3 regions of the Buttiauxella sp. AC142 genome follow, and region 1 is predicted to be linked to each of the others. Evidence: predicted binding sites of a transcription regulator. Region 1 holds the regulator's gene; each other region holds the start of a gene.
The links. Region 1 encodes CRP, which controls carbon source genes, mostly activating them, when cyclic AMP is high. Its sites were predicted from a motif close to ATGTGANNNNNNTCACAT; they were not measured.
Positions count from the first base shown of each region.

Region 1 (5,328 bases):
TCCAGCAATTAAACCTACGTGCAGCTGAAGTTGAAGGCGACAGTTTCCATCGTTTCACCCGTCCTGAAATGGATATGGCGATTCGTAAAGCGCGTGACCTTGGCCGTCATATCAGCTACTTCGGGCCGGAAGCCAACGACTTTGGCTTGCTTGAACAAACGTTTATTGAATACGGCAAAACCGGGCAGGGTAAATCACGTAAATATCTTCATACCTATGATGAAGCCGTACCCTGGAATCAGATTCCCGGCACGTTTACTCCGTGGCAGCCGTTACCAGAACCGACTGATGTTTTGTTTTATGAAGGCTTGCATGGCGGAGTCGTTACCCCGCAGCACGACGTCGCCAATGCCGTCGATTTACTGGTTGGCGTAGTGCCGATTGTAAACCTGGAGTGGATTCAAAAACTGGTGCGCGACACCAGCGAGCGCGGTCATTCCCGTGAAGCGGTAATGGATTCCGTCGTGCGTTCGATGGACGATTACATCAACTACATCACGCCGCAGTTTTCCCGCACGCACATCAACTTCCAACGCGTACCGACGGTAGATACCTCTAACCCGTTTGCCGCACGCGGTATTCCGTCATTAGATGAAAGTTTTGTCGTGATTCATTTTCGCGGTCTGGATGATATCGACTTCCCGTATTTGCTCGCCATGCTGCAAGGCTCATTTATTTCCCACATCAATACATTAGTGGTGCCGGGCGGCAAGATGGGACTGGCAATGGAGTTGATCATGACGCCGTTGGTTAAGCGCCTGGCGGAAGGAAGAAATATCAATAATTAGGGCGGCTAAACACCGCCCTTTTCTTCACTCTAGCTTTCAATCACTTCGTAGCTATGGGTGATGTTTACGGCTTTTTCCAGCATCAACGCAACGGAACAGTACTTCTCAGCAGACAAGTCTACCGCACGCGAAACTGCATTATCTTTCAATTCTTTGCCTGTCACAATGAAATGCAGATTGATATGTGTGAACAGACGCGGGGCTTCTTCGCGGCGCTCAGAGGTCAGTTTCACTTCACAATCCGTCACGTTGTAGCGGCCTTTTTGCAAAATAGAAACTACGTCGATTGCGCTACAACCACCAGCGGACATCAGAACCATTTCCATCGGACTGGGTGCTTTATCGCCAGAATTACCGTCCATCAGAATCTGGTGTCCAGAAGCGGACTCCCCAAGGAAGGTTAACCCTTCAACCCACTTCACTCGTGCTTGCATGTTACTTCTCCCGTTGAAAAAATTGTCTTTCAGAGTACGCAGATTCAGCAAATCTGGCAATGGAAGGCGACCTGCGTCAAGCTGAAACGAGACAATAGGAGACACTTGTCAAAAGCTATGCTAAAACAATCCAGATGCTACATCGATACATTGACGTTATGCATGTATGCAGAGGACATCACTAATTACAGGCAGCAAGAATGACTTGCATGCCATCTCCCCAAGGTGGGGAATATTCTAATACTTGCAACGCCAGACAGGATGTTTAGCGTCCTGTCGTTGGTAGCCAGTTATAAAACAGAGGATAACCGCGCATGGTGCTTGGCAAACCGCAAACAGACCCGACTCTCGAATGGTTCTTGTCCCATTGCCACATTCATAAGTATCCATCGAAGAGCACACTGATTCACCAGGGTGAAAAGGCTGAGACGCTGTATTACATCGTCAAGGGTTCTGTGGCTGTTCTGATCAAAGATGAAGAGGGCAAGGAAATGATCCTCTCCTATCTGAATCAGGGCGATTTCATTGGCGAGTTAGGGCTGTTCGAAGAAGGTCAGGAACGTAGTGCTTGGGTTCGTGCTAAAAGTGCCTGCGAAGTGGCTGAAATTTCATATAAAAAATTCCGCCAGCTGATTCAGGTCAATCCAGATATCCTGATGCGCCTGTCTTCACAGATGGCTAGTCGTCTGCAAGTTACATCTGAGAAAGTGGGTAACCTGGCATTCCTGGATGTGACTGGTCGTATCGCGCAGACACTGCTGAACCTGGCTAAACAGCCTGATGCAATGACCCACCCGGACGGTATGCAGATAAAAATTACCCGTCAGGAAATCGGTCAGATCGTGGGTTGCTCTCGCGAAACCGTTGGTCGTATCTTGAAAATGCTGGAAGATCAAAATCTGATCTCTGCTCACGGTAAAACGATCGTCGTTTACGGCACTCGTTAATCTCCGTCTCAAAAATGGCGTGTTGCTTCATAACACGCCTTTTTTGTCTCTAAAAAACTAAATCCGAAACCCGATTAATTGAAGTTGCAGCAAGGCAGCAAGTGAGTTCATCCCGATGAGCTTACTCAAGTAAGTGATTCGGGTGAATGAACGCAGCTAACGCCGCTGCAGCTTTAAGTAAGAAGGGTTTATGTGGCGAAGACTGATCTACCATCCTGAAGTTAACTACGCACTGCGGCAAACGCTGGTGCTGTGCCTTCCGGTGGCAGTAGGTTTGCTCTTTGGCAATCTCCAGTCCGGCCTGCTTTTCTCTTTAGTCCCTGCCTGCTGCAACATTGCAGGACTTGATACTCCCCATAAACGCTTCTTCAAACGCCTGATCGTCGGCGGTAGCCTGTTTGCCGTCAGCAGTTTGATCATGCAGCTTTTATTGCTTTATACCTCAGTGCCGTTGCCGGTGATATTGGCCGTAATGGCGCTATTGCTGGGCGTCACAGCCGAAATCAGCTCCCTGCACGCTCGTCTGCTTCCCGCCTCACTCATTGCCGCGATCTTTACACTCAGCATGGCGGGGAATATGCCCATCTGGAAGCCAATGCTGCTGTATGTCAGCGGTACAATTTGGTACGGCGTGTTTAACTGGTTTTGGTTCTGGATGTGGCGCGAGCAGCCACTGCGCGAATCATTAAGCCTGCTCTATCGCCAACTGGCGGATTACTGCGAAGCCAAATATGGCATGCTAACGCAGCATACCGACCCTGAAAAAGCGCTGCCTCCGCTGCTGGCGCGTCAACAAAAAGCCGTTGATTTAATCACTATTTGCTACCAGCAATTACACATGCTGGCAGCGAATCAGCAAAACGGCTACAAGCGATTACTGCGCGCGTTTCAGGTCGCTCTGGATTTACAAGAACACATTTCCGTCAGCCTCCACCAACCTGCCGAAGTGCAAAAGCTGGTTGAGAAAAGTCACGCTGAAGCCGTGATTCGCTGGAACGCGCAGACCATTGCAGCGCGTTTACGCGTGCTGGCTGACGACATTCTTTATCATCGGTTCCCACAGCGTTTCACGATGGATAAACAGATTGATGCCCTTGAGAAAATCGCGCGTCAAAATCCGGATAACCCGGTTGGGCAATTTTGCCATTATCACTTCAGTCGGATTGGCCGTGTTTTACGCACCCAGCGCCCGTTGTATATCCGTGATTTGATGGAAGACCGGCAGCGTCGCTTGCCACTTTGGGCAGCACTGAAAAGCTATTTATCTTTGAAATCCGCCGCGCTGCGTAACGCCGCCAGATTAGGTGTAATGCTGACCATCGCCAGTATTTTGGGGGGGTTTTTACATCTGCCTAAACCTTACTGGATTTTGATGACGGTAATGTTTGTGACGCAAAACGGCTATGGCGCGACCCGGGTGAGAATTCTTCACCGGTCGGCAGGCACCATTGCAGGTTTAGCGATAGCGGGCATCGCGCTGCACTTCCACTTTCCGCAAGATATCGCGCTGGCCGCGATGTTGATCATTACGCTGGTCAGCTATTTGTTCATTCGTAAGAGTTACGGTTGGGCGACAATTGGCTTTACCGTCACGGCGGTTTACACCCTGCAACTCATCACCCTCAGCGCCGAGCAGTACATCGTTCCGCGCTTAATAGATACGCTGCTCGGCTGCCTGATTGCCTTTGGTGGCATGGTGTGGCTGTGGCCACAGTGGCAAAGTGGTTTACTGCGCCAGAACGCCCACGATGCTCTGGAGCGCGATCAGGATGCGATTCGCCTGATTCTGAGCAGCGACCCGGAACCCACCCCGCTGGCGTATTCGCGAATGAGGGTCAACCAGGCGCACAATGCCTTATTCAACTCGCTCAACCAGGCGATGCAGGAACCTGGATTTAACTCGCACTATCTTGCCGATATGAAACTATGGGTGACGCACAGCCAGTTTATCGTCGAACACATCAATGCGATGACCACACTTGCCCGCGAGCACAACATGTTGACGCCGGATCTCGCCCAGCGTTATTTGCAATCGTGTGAAATTGCGCTGCAACGATGCCAGCAGCGGCTTCAATATGATGGGCCTGGGGAAACCAATGATGCGAATATTCTCGACCCGCTGGAAGGGCTTCCGAGCGGGCCGCTAAGTACCATGGAACAACATTTACAGCGGGTGTTGGGCCACCTCAGCACCATGCATACCATTTCTTCGGTTGCATGGCGTCAGCGGCCACATCACGGTATCTGGCTGAGCCGCTTACGCCGCTCAAATTGACGGGCGATTAAGCGTTAACGACTTTTGCGACCGCTTTGGCAAAGCGCGTCATACCGTCTTCGATATCAGCATCCTCAACAATTAACGCCGGAGCAAAACGCATGACGTCTGGCCCCGCGTTCAAGACCATCACGCCCGCTTCTGCCGCTGCGTACAGGAACTCCCGGGCACGGCCTTTGTAGTGAGGTTTCAACTCAGCGCCAATCAATAAGCCCATGCCACGAATGTCGCTGAACACGTCGAATTGCTCGTCGATTTGCTGCAAATGCTTAACGAACTGCTGGCGTTTCGTCGCAACGCCTTTCAAAACCTCAGGCGTATTGATGATGTCAAACGCCGCACCTGCAACGGCACATGCCAGCGGGTTTCCGCCGTAGGTTGAACCATGAGTGCCAACATGGAACGCAGAAGCAATTTCCTGAGTAGTCAGCATGACGCTGACCGGGAAGCCACCGCCGAGTGCCTTCGCGCTGGTCAGAATGTCTGGCGTCACGCCGTAATGCATGTACGCAAACAACTCGCCGATACGCCCCATCCCGCACTGCACTTCATCGAATACCAGCAACGCTTTATGCTCATCGCACAACTCGCGCAAGCCTTGCAGGAATTCTGGGGTTGCCGCCGTTACACCGCCCTCGCCCTGAATCGGCTCGACCACGACCGCACAAGTATGGTCATCCATCACCGCTTTCACTGCATGCAAGTCGTTAAACGGCACATGAATAATATCGGCTGGCTTCGGGCCAAAGCCGTCGGAATACTTCGGCTGACCGCCAACAGAAACGGTAAACAGCGAACGACCGTGGAAGGCATTATGGAAGGCAATAATTTTGGTTTTATACGGACTATGGCGCGTAGAAGCGTAGTACCGTGCCAGTTTGAAG
Region 1 is NZ_CEEDCH010000001.1:4,141,226-4,146,553, forward strand. Features, by position in the region: gene AC0IWZ_RS19355 (phosphoribulokinase) at 1-788, shown strand, start outside; gene AC0IWZ_RS19360 (OsmC family protein) at 818-1,222, opposite strand; gene crp (cAMP-activated global transcriptional regulator CRP) at 1,537-2,169, shown strand; gene AC0IWZ_RS19370 (YccS/YhfK family putative transporter) at 2,360-4,444, shown strand; gene argD (bifunctional acetylornithine/succinyldiaminopimelate transaminase) at 4,452-5,328, opposite strand, start outside.

Region 2 (5,328 bases), 3.8 Mb from region 1:
TTTCTGGGTTGCTGAACGGAAGCAGCCTAAATCACTGCCCACAGCCACAAAGGTGGCGCCCCATTCCATATAACGACGCGCGTCGGCTTCAACCGGAGCCAGAATGCCAGCCGGTTTACCGTGAGCTTTAGCACGGGCAAAGATGTGTTTGATGCATTGCTGCACTTCCGGATGCGAGGCATTTCCTAAATGTCCTAATGCCGCCGCCAGGTCGCTTGGGCCAACAAAAATCCCGTCCACGCCATCTGTTGCGGCAATCGCATCAACGTTGTCCACGCCCTGCTGGCTCTCGATTTGCACCAGAATCGTGATGTTCTTATTCGACTGCGCAAAATAATCCGGCACGGTGCCAAACATATTGGCGCGGTGAGAAACGGACACGCCGCGAATGCCTTCTGGCGGATAGCGGGTTGAAGACACTGCCAGCGCCGCCTCTTCCTGAGTTTCAACAAACGGAATCAGGAAGTTGTAGAAACCGATATCCAGCAAACGCTTGATGACCACCGGGTCGTTGGTTGGCGCACGAACCACTGCCGCACTTTCGCTGCCTTTTAACGCCATCAGTTGTGGAATAAAAGTGGTGATATCGTTTGGCGCATGTTCGCCATCCAGCACAATCCAGTCAAACCCGGCCAGGCCCAGCACTTCGGTGCTGATAGGGTTTGCCAGCGCTGACCAGCAACCAATTTGCGTCTGGTGTGCTGCCAGCGCTGCTTTGAATTTATTGGGGAAAACGTTGGTATTCATCTGTTGCCCTTATTTATCCAGTTATCCGTTGAGTGAATTACTTCTGCAATTCCATACGTTTAATGTCACCCACTACGAACAGATAACAAACCATTGCCATCAGCGCCGAACAGCCAACAAAGATCAGCGCCGCATTGAAGGAGTGAAGTTCAGAAACCAGGTAACCAATCACCAGTGGAGTCACGATAGACGCTACGTTACCAAACACGTTGAATACTGCACCGCACAGGCCAACCATCTCTTTTGGTGCCGTATCCGCGATAACCGGCCAACCCAGCGCACCGAAACCTTTACCGAAGAAAGCGAATGCCATCAGCGTGACAACCAGTGCCGTGCTATCGGTGTAGTTACACAAAATGATGGTGGAAGCGAGTAGCATCCCGAGCACAATCGGTATCTTACGAGCTACGGTCAGTGAGTAACCGCGTTTGATTAACGAATCAGAGAACACGCCGCCCAACACGCCACCGGCGAAACCACACAGCGCCGGGATGGAAGCAACCATGCCTACTTTCAGAATCGACATACCTTTATCTTGCACCAGGTAAATCGGGAACCATGTCAGGAAGAACCAGGTGATGGTATTGATAAAGTACTGACCGAAGAACACGCCCAGCATCATGCGGTTAGTCAGCAACTGCTTGATGTAATGAAGTTTTGGCCCTTCAACCACTGCACCTGGTTTTTTGTGGTCCATATCAACCACGGCGCCACCTTTCGTGATGTAGTCCAGTTCTTCTTTAGACATACGAGGGTGGTCAGTTGGGTTGTGAATAAACTTCACCCACAGGAAAGTCAGCACAAAACCGATTCCGCCCATCACGGTAAACACATGCTCCCAACCCCATGCGAAGGTCAGCCAGCCGAGTAATGGAGAGAACAGTGCCAGGGAGAAATACTGTGCGGAGTTAAAAATCGCAGAAGCGGTACCGCGTTCTTTGGTTGGGAACCAGGCCGCCACAATACGGGCGTTAGCCGGGAATGATGGCGCCTCGGAGAAACCGAGCATAAAGCGCATGATGAACATGGAAATACCCGCATACGCCAGCGGCACCATATCCACAAAACCTTGCATGAACGTAAACAGCGACCAGAAGAACAGACTGTAGGTATACACTTTCTTCGAACCGTAGCGGTCAAGTAACCATCCGCCAGGGATTTGCATCAGCAGGTAAGCCCAGCCGAAAGCTGAGAAAATATAGCCCATTGAGATTGCACTGAGCTGTAATTCTTTAGCAACTTCAGTACCCGCAATAGAAAGAGTGGCGCGATCGGCATAGTTAATCGTCGTCACAATAAATATAATTAATAATATTAAGTAGCGGGTGTGCTTCCCTTTTTTTGCGTCCACAGCTGTATCTAAAATCATTTTCTACATCCTCTGTTGCGGGTACTTAATTCAAGGATTTTTTATTTATATAAAGCGTTATCTCACGAATATTTGTTCGGATAATACCGCTCTGGAAATTTACCTGGTGTTTGTCATTCGCAACACAGTATAGCCAGCACAGAACAAATGGACATTAGGCATATGCACAATAGATAACATTAAAAATATCTAATAGTTAAACCTATGCACATGTTTGTGGGGTGTATTGCACAATTTTATAGATTGCTCCCCCTATGCAATATGGCGTCATGATATTAAGTGATCAACGTCACATTTTTATTTCTCGTGTCCTGACATTCTTTATTTAGCTTGTGAGACAATCACGATTAGAAAATTATTTAATTAACATTCAGGTTGATTCTGGAGAATAGCGACAATGTCAAAAATAGAAATTAAACAACAACCCCCTGGGTCGTTTTATATAAAAGTTCATGAGACAGATAATGTCGCTATTATTGTTAATGACAATGGCCTGAAAGCGGGTACGCGTTTCCCGGATGGTTTGGAACTCATCGAACATATCCCGCAAGGTCACAAAGCCGCTCTGGTCGATATTCCTGCCCACGGTGAAATCATTCGTTATGGGGAAGTGATCGGCTACGCAGTAAGGGATATTCCACGCGGTAGCTGGATTGACGAATCATTGGTGGAATTGCCAAAAGCCCCACCGCTTCACACCCTGCCACTGGCAACCAAAGTGCCTGAGCCATTGCCACCGCTGGAAGGCTACACTTTTGAAGGCTATCGCAACGCGGATGGCAGCGTCGGCACCAAAAACCTGCTTGGCATCACCACCAGCGTGCATTGCGTCGCAGGCGTGGTGGATTACGTCATCAAAATTATTGAACGTGATTTACTGCCGAAATACCCCAATGTGGACGGCGTGGTCGGGCTGAATCACCTGTACGGCTGTGGTGTGGCGATCAACGCACCTGCGGCAGTCATTCCCATTCGCACCATTCATAACATCGCCCTGAATCCGAACTTTGGCGGCGAAATTATGGTCATTGGCCTCGGCTGCGAGAAGTTGCAGCCGGAGCGCCTGCTGGAAGGCACCGATGACGTGCAGTCGATTAATGTTGGCGACGCCAGCATCGTGCGTCTGCAAGACGAACACCACGTCGGCTTTAAATCAATGGTCGAAGATATTCTTAACGTCGCCGAGCGCCATCTCGCCAATCTGAATAAACGCCAGCGCGAAACCTGCCCAGCTTCTGAACTGGTAGTCGGTATGCAATGTGGCGGCAGCGATGCTTTCTCCGGCGTGACCGCTAACCCGGCTGTCGGTTACGCATCAGATCTCCTGGTACGCTGCGGCGCCACGGTGATGTTCTCGGAAGTCACCGAAGTGCGCGATGCCATCCACCTGTTAACGCCACGTGCCATCAACGAAGAAGTCGGCAAGCGCCTGCTCGAAGAGATGGAATGGTATGACAACTATCTGGACATGGGCAAAACCGACCGTAGCGCCAACCCCTCTCCTGGAAACAAAAAAGGCGGCCTGGCAAATGTGGTGGAAAAAGCCCTCGGTTCCATTGCTAAATCTGGCCAGAGCGCGATTGTCGAAGTGCTTTCGCCGGGTCAACGCCCAACCAAACGCGGCCTGATTTACGCCGCCACACCAGCCAGTGATTTCGTTTGTGGCACACAGCAGGTGGCTTCCGGCATTACAGTGCAAGTGTTCACTACCGGTCGCGGAACGCCATACGGCTTGCTGGCAGTCCCGGTGATTAAAATGGCCACCCGCACCGCACTGGCAAACCGTTGGTACGACTTAATGGATATCAACGCAGGCACCATCGCCACCGGTGAAGCAACCATTGAGGATGTCGGCTGGGAGTTGTTTGAATTTATTTTGGATGTGGCGAGTGGACGTAAGAAAACCTTCTCGGATCAGTGGGGGCTTCACAACGCATTAGCCGTTTTCAACCCGGCACCAGTGACCTGATTTGATTCACAAATGGCGGATGACGCTAACGCTTATCCGCCCTACAACCGCTATCCCGGCACTTTCTCGCGGCAAACCTTTAACACCAACTGCCGCAACCAGCGATGCGCCGGGTCGGCTTCCGAACGCGGGTGCCACATCAACGACACCGTAATCTCATTGGTTTTCACCGGCAGCTCAAAAACATGGAGCCGCGCTTCCCCGGAATTGCCATATAACCCCGGCTGATTGAGCAAGAAAGTCGCTGGCACCAACGCCACCAGATCCGACGCCTGAGCCACTGCCAACGCAGCAGGAAAACCCGGCACCAACGCGGCAATCTTGCGTTCTAAATTCAGCTCTGCCAGCAGCATATCAACCGGGCCGATTCCGCGATCGTGGCGCGACACCACCACATGCCCCAACGCAGCATACCTCGCAGGGGTAATTTCACTTTCTTGCTCAAGCGGATGATCCTTTCTGACCACGCCGACGAACTTGTCGCGATACAACGCCGTAATACGAATTTCTGGCCCCATTTCCCCGAGTACGCCGACTTCAAAATCAATCTGCCCCTCGCGTAAATACTTCGCCGTTTTCTCCGGTTTAGGCATAAAACGCAGTTGCACGAAAGGTGCGACAGTGGCCACCGCCGCAATCAGCGCGGCACCAAAAATCTCGATGAATCCCGCATTGGTGCGCAGGGTGAAACGGCGCTCAAGCGTAGCAAGATTGAGCGCGGCTTTTGCCGGACGCAGAATTGCACGGGCCTCAAACACTGCGTTTTGCGTACGCGGCCGAATCTCCTCTGCGTAAGGTGTGAGCACCATATTGCGCCCGGCGCGCACCAGTAAAGGGTCACCCGTAGTATCGCGCAGGCGGCTTAACGTACGACTCATGGCCGACGCGCTGAGTCCCAAACGACGCGCAGCACCCGCCACACTTCCTTCAGCAAGAAGCACATCAAGCGCAATGAGTAAGTTCAAATCGGGTTCATTCATATTCCGCATGGTCACTCGTCATTGAAAATGAGAGAAGGTGTTTCATGCATCTTATAAGTGCAAATGCTGCGCCTTCCGCCATATCTAATACACCGCTATATTTCCGCTATCAACCCGTAAAATAGAGTTTCCACAAATGGCGTTATTTTCCAGTCAACCCGGCGATGAAGGTTTACCCGGCTTCGAGCGTGGTTTAGCGATGGCTGCCGTCATGACAATGGCGGCCATGGTGGTGTTCGACGGCTCGATGATTAACATCGCGC
Region 2 is NZ_CEEDCH010000001.1:342,757-348,084, reverse strand. Features, by position in the region: gene garL (2-dehydro-3-deoxyglucarate aldolase) at 1-747, opposite strand, end outside; gene AC0IWZ_RS01565 (MFS transporter) at 785-2,116, opposite strand; gene garD (galactarate dehydratase) at 2,514-4,085, shown strand; gene AC0IWZ_RS01555 (LysR family transcriptional regulator) at 4,136-5,065, opposite strand; gene AC0IWZ_RS01550 (MFS transporter) at 5,202-5,328, shown strand, end outside.
Region 2: the regulator CRP is predicted to act here: its motif matches at 2,394-2,411, upstream of garD (galactarate dehydratase).

Region 3 (5,328 bases), 280 kb from region 1:
GGTGTGGGTGGAACGATCACTTACCCACGCGCCAGTAAAACGCGCGATGTTATAGCACGCTTACCCCTTAGCGCTCTGGTGCTGGAAACGGATGCACCCGATATGCCGCTTAACGGCTGGCAGGGGCAACCTAATCGACCGGAACGAATTGCCGACGTTTTTCAGACGCTTTGTACATTGCGTTCAGAACCTCCCGAAGTTATCGCGAACGCGATAGTTCATAACTGCGATGAATTATTCAAATGGAAATAGTCAGTAACAAAATGTGACGCAGCTCACTTTATAAGACAAACGTTTCTGTGAATGTCTATAAATACGTGATTGCCATTCCATTTCCTGGTCTCCCTGCCGCTATAATCCCGCCCGCTAAGGGCTTTAAGATCACTTTCCTTTTTCAACTTATACACAGGGATTCTGTATGCAAATACTCATGGGTTTGATCGGCATGATCGTTCTGCTGCTGATCGCCGTTTTACTTTCCAGTAATCGCAAAGCGATTAATCTTCGCACTGTTATTGGCGCCTGGATCATTCAAGTCGGTATCGGTGCCTTAATTCTTTATGTTCCGGTTGGTCGTAAAGTGTTGTTGGCCATGTCCGAAGGGGTGGCGAACGTTATCGGTTACGGTAACGCGGGTATCTCTTTCCTGTTTGGTGGACTGGTTTCGGACAAAATGTTCGAAGTCTTTGGCGGCGGTGGCTTTGTCTTCGCATTGCGCGTTCTGCCAATTATCGTCTTCTTCTCCTCACTGATTGCTGTGCTGTATTACCTGGGCATCATGCAGTTAGTTATTCGCATTCTGGGCGGCGGCCTGCGCAAGGTTCTGAAAACCTCTCGCACCGAATCTCTGTCCGCAACTGCAAACATCTTTGTGGGCCAGACTGAAGCTCCGCTGGTGGTTCGTCCTTATATCGCGACCATGACGCGTTCAGAATTGTTCGCTGTCATGTGTGGTGGTCTGGCATCTGTTGCTGGTTCCGTTCTGGCAGGTTACGCGCAAATGGGTGTTCCACTGGAATACCTGATTGCCGCGTCCTTCATGGCGGCACCTGGCGGCTTGCTGTTCGCTAAAATCATCCTGCCTGAAACTGAAACGCCAAACGATGCGCCTGAACTGGAATCAATGAAAAACGATCCGGATCGCCCGGCAAACGTGCTGGATGCAGCGGCATCAGGTGCGGCGTCAGGTATGCAACTGGCCCTGAACGTGGGCGCAATGTTGTTGGCGTTTGTGGCGTTGATTGCCCTGCTCAACGGTATGCTTTCTGGCATTGGCGGCTGGTTCAACTACCCGCAACTGTCTATGGAATTGATTCTGGGCTGGGTGTTCTCACCGCTGGCGTGGGTTATCGGTGTGCCATGGAGTGAAGCGAATGTCGCGGGTTCCTTCATCGGTCAGAAACTTATCATCAACGAATTTGTTGCGTATCTGAACTTCGGTGAATACCTGAAAGATGATGCAACCGTTGCGGCAGCTGGCCTGCAAGTTCTGTCAGATCACACCAAAGCAATTATTTCCTTCGCACTGTGTGGCTTTGCTAACCTTTCTTCTATCGCCATTCTGATTGGTGGCCTGGGAAGCATGGCGCCAAACCGTCGTCATGAAATCGCGCAGTTGGGTCTGAAAGCGGTCGCCGCAGGTACATTGTCTAACCTGATGAGTGCAACCATTGCCGGGGTCTTCCTGTCACTATAAAAACGGCGATGTTAAAATTATAACATCCCTGTGAAATCAATGGCTGACGCTTGCGTCGGCCATTTTTTATTTTTGAACGGCATTTTTACGTTATCCAACGTTGTTAAATCACATATACTGTAGAAAGCATGTAATTACATCTTTGGCTTTTGTGATGCTATACACAAAACCATCAGGATTGTGAATGTTATAATTATAACATCGCAACTGATTCTATATCTTTTGTTGGAGAGTGTTATGACCGATTTAACTGCAAGCAGCTTACGCGCCCTGAAATTGATGGACCTGACTACCCTGAATGACGATGACACCAATGAAAAAGTGATCGCACTTTGCCATCAGGCCAAAACAGCGGTGGGTAATACTGCGGCGATTTGTATTTATCCGCGCTTCATTCCCATTGCGCGTAAAACTCTGAATGCACAGGGTACGCCTGATATCCGTATTGCGACCGTCACCAACTTCCCGCATGGCAACGATGATATCGAAATCGCCCTGGCGGAAACTCGTGCGGCTATCGCTTACGGTGCGGATGAAGTTGACGTTGTGTTCCCATACCGTGCGTTGATCGCCGGTAACGAGCAAGTCGGTTTTGAGCTGGTGAAAGCCTGCAAAGAAGCTTGTGCAGCGGCGAACGTTCTGCTGAAAGTGATCATCGAAACCGGTGAGCTGAAAGAAGAAGCACTGATTCGCAAAGCATCTGAAATCTCTATCAAAGCAGGTGCTGATTTCATCAAAACTTCTACTGGTAAAGTGCCTGTCAACGCTACACCAGAAAGCGCTCGCATCATGATGGAAGTGATTCGTGATATGGGCGTCGCGAAAACGGTTGGTTTCAAACCTGCGGGCGGCGTGCGTACTGCTGAAGATGCAGCACTGTTCCTGTCAATTGCAGACGATCTGTTTGGTGCTGACTGGGCGGATTCCCGTCACTACCGCTTTGGTGCATCCAGCCTGCTCGCGAGTCTGTTAAAAGCTCTGGGTCACGGCGACGGCAAAAGCGCTAGCGGCTACTAATCTCTTCCTTTGCGGCGGTTTCCCCGCCGCATTTCACCTGATGAACTCAGGGGGTTACCTTGTTCCTCGCTCAAGAAATTATTCGTAAAAAACGTGATGGTCATGCGCTTAGTGATGATGAAATTCGTTTCTTCATTAATGGTATTCGCGATAACACCATCTCCGAAGGGCAAATTGCAGCACTTGCAATGACCATTTTCTTCCACGACATGACTATGCCAGAACGCGTATCACTGACCATGGCGATGCGAGATTCAGGAACCGTGCTGGACTGGAAGAGCCTTAATCTGAACGGCCCCATCGTTGATAAACACTCAACGGGCGGCGTGGGTGATGTGACGTCCTTAATGCTTGGCCCAATGGTGGCGGCATGTGGCGGCTACATCCCAATGATTTCTGGCCGTGGTTTAGGCCACACTGGTGGTACGCTTGATAAACTCGAAGCAATCCCAGGCTTTGATATTTTCCCGGACGATAACCGTTTCCGCGACATCATCAAAAATGTCGGTGTGGCGATTATCGGCCAGACAAATTCGTTGGCACCGGCTGACAAACGTTTCTACGCCACGCGTGACATTACCGCGACCGTAGATTCCATTCCTCTCATCACTGCATCGATTCTGGCGAAGAAACTTGCCGAAGGCCTGGATGCTTTGGTTATGGACGTGAAAGTCGGCAGCGGCGCATTTATGCCAACGTATGAGCTTTCTGAATTACTCGCCGAAGCGATTGTCGGCGTGGCGAACGGCGCAGGCGTGAAAACCACAGCGCTGCTGACTGACATGAACCAGGTGCTGGCTTCCAGCGCGGGTAATGCGGTGGAAGTTCGCGAAGCGGTGCAGTTCCTGACCGGTGAATACGTTAACCCGCGTCTGCATGAAGTCACCATGGCGCTGTGCGTGGAGATGCTGCTTTCCGGCAATCTGGCAAAAGATGACGCCGAAGCACGTCAGAAACTGCAAGCGGTGCTTGATAACGGTAAAGCGGCTGAAGTCTTTGGTCGCATGGTTGCGGCGCAAAAAGGCCCGGCCGACTTCGTCGAAAACTATGCGAAATATCTGCCAACTGCGGTACTGAGCAAAGCTGTTTATGCCGATCGTGCAGGTTTCGTGGGCGAAATGGACACCCGTGCTTTAGGCATGGCGGTGGTTTCCATGGGCGGTGGTCGTCGTCAGGCATCTGACACCATTGATTACAGCGTGGGCTTCACTGATATGGCTCGTCTGGGCGACAGCGTTGACACCACTCGCCCGTTGGCCATTATTCACGCCGCCAGCGAAAACCAATGGCAGGAAGCCGCTCGAGCGGTAAAAGCGGCAATCAAAGTGAACGATACACAGCCCGCAGAAACGCCAGTTGTATATCGCCGTATCAGCTAAATGCTGGCATACTGATCTGATCACTTTTTGAAACGCTTACGGGCGTTTCAGGCGCAATGACGCAGGAGAAATTATGAAACGTGCATTTATTATGGTGCTGGACTCTTTCGGTATCGGCGCAACAGAAGATGCAGCAAAATTTGGCGATGTAGGCTCTGATACTTTCGGGCACATTGCGCAGGCGTGTGCCAAAGGCGAAGCAGACAAAGGCCGTAAAGGCCCGCTGAGTTTGCCAAACCTCACCCGTCTGGGTCTGGTGAAAGCCGCCGAAGGTTCTACCGGTAAAATCCCGGCAGGTATGGACGGTAACGCAGAAGTTATCGGGGCATACGGTTGGGCGCATGAACTGTCATCAGGTAAAGATACGCCGTCTGGTCACTGGGAAATCGCCGGTGTTCCTGTGCTGTTTGACTGGGGCTACTTCTCGGACACTCAAAACAGCTTCCCGCAAGAACTGCTGGATAAACTGGTTAAGCGTGCAAATCTGCCGGGTTACCTCGGTAACTGCCACTCTTCCGGTACGGTGATTTTGGATGAGTTGGGCGAAGAGCATATGAAAACCGGCAAGCCGATTTTCTATACCTCTGCTGACTCCGTGTTCCAGATTGCCTGTCACGAAGAAACCTACGGCCTGGATAAACTCTACGAGCTGTGCGAAATCGCCCGTGAAGAGTTGACCGAAGGCGGCTACAACATTGGTCGTGTTATCGCGCGTCCGTTTATCGGCGACAAAGCAGGTAACTTCCAGCGTACTGGCAACCGTCATGATCTGGCTGTTGAACCGCCAGCGCCGACCGTGTTGAAAAAACTGGTTGATGAGAAAAATGGCCAGGTTGTTTCCGTGGGCAAAATTGCGGATATCTATGCTGAAGTGGGTATCACCAAAAAAGTGAAAGCGACCGGTCTGGATGCGCTGTTTGATGCCACCATCAAAGAGATGAAAGAAGCGGGCGACGACACCATCGTGTTCACCAACTTCGTTGATTTCGACTCTTCTTACGGCCACCGTCGTGATGTTGCAGGCTATGCTGCCGCACTAGAACTGTTTGACCGCCGCCTGCCAGAACTGATGGAACTGCTGAAAGAGGATGACATTCTTATCCTCACGGCTGACCACGGTTGTGACCCAACCTGGCAAGGCACAGACCATACTCGCGAACACATTCCGGTCCTGATTTACGGCCCGAAAGTGAAAGCTGGCTCGCTGGGCCACCGTGAAACGTTTGCCGATATCGG
Region 3 is NZ_CEEDCH010000001.1:3,865,835-3,871,162, reverse strand. Features, by position in the region: gene AC0IWZ_RS17925 (TatD family hydrolase) at 1-252, shown strand, start outside; gene AC0IWZ_RS17920 (NupC/NupG family nucleoside CNT transporter) at 419-1,696, shown strand; gene deoC (deoxyribose-phosphate aldolase) at 1,934-2,713, shown strand; gene deoA (thymidine phosphorylase) at 2,773-4,092, shown strand; gene deoB (phosphopentomutase) at 4,166-5,328, shown strand, end outside.
Region 3: the regulator CRP is predicted to act here: its motif matches at 1,881-1,898, upstream of deoC (deoxyribose-phosphate aldolase).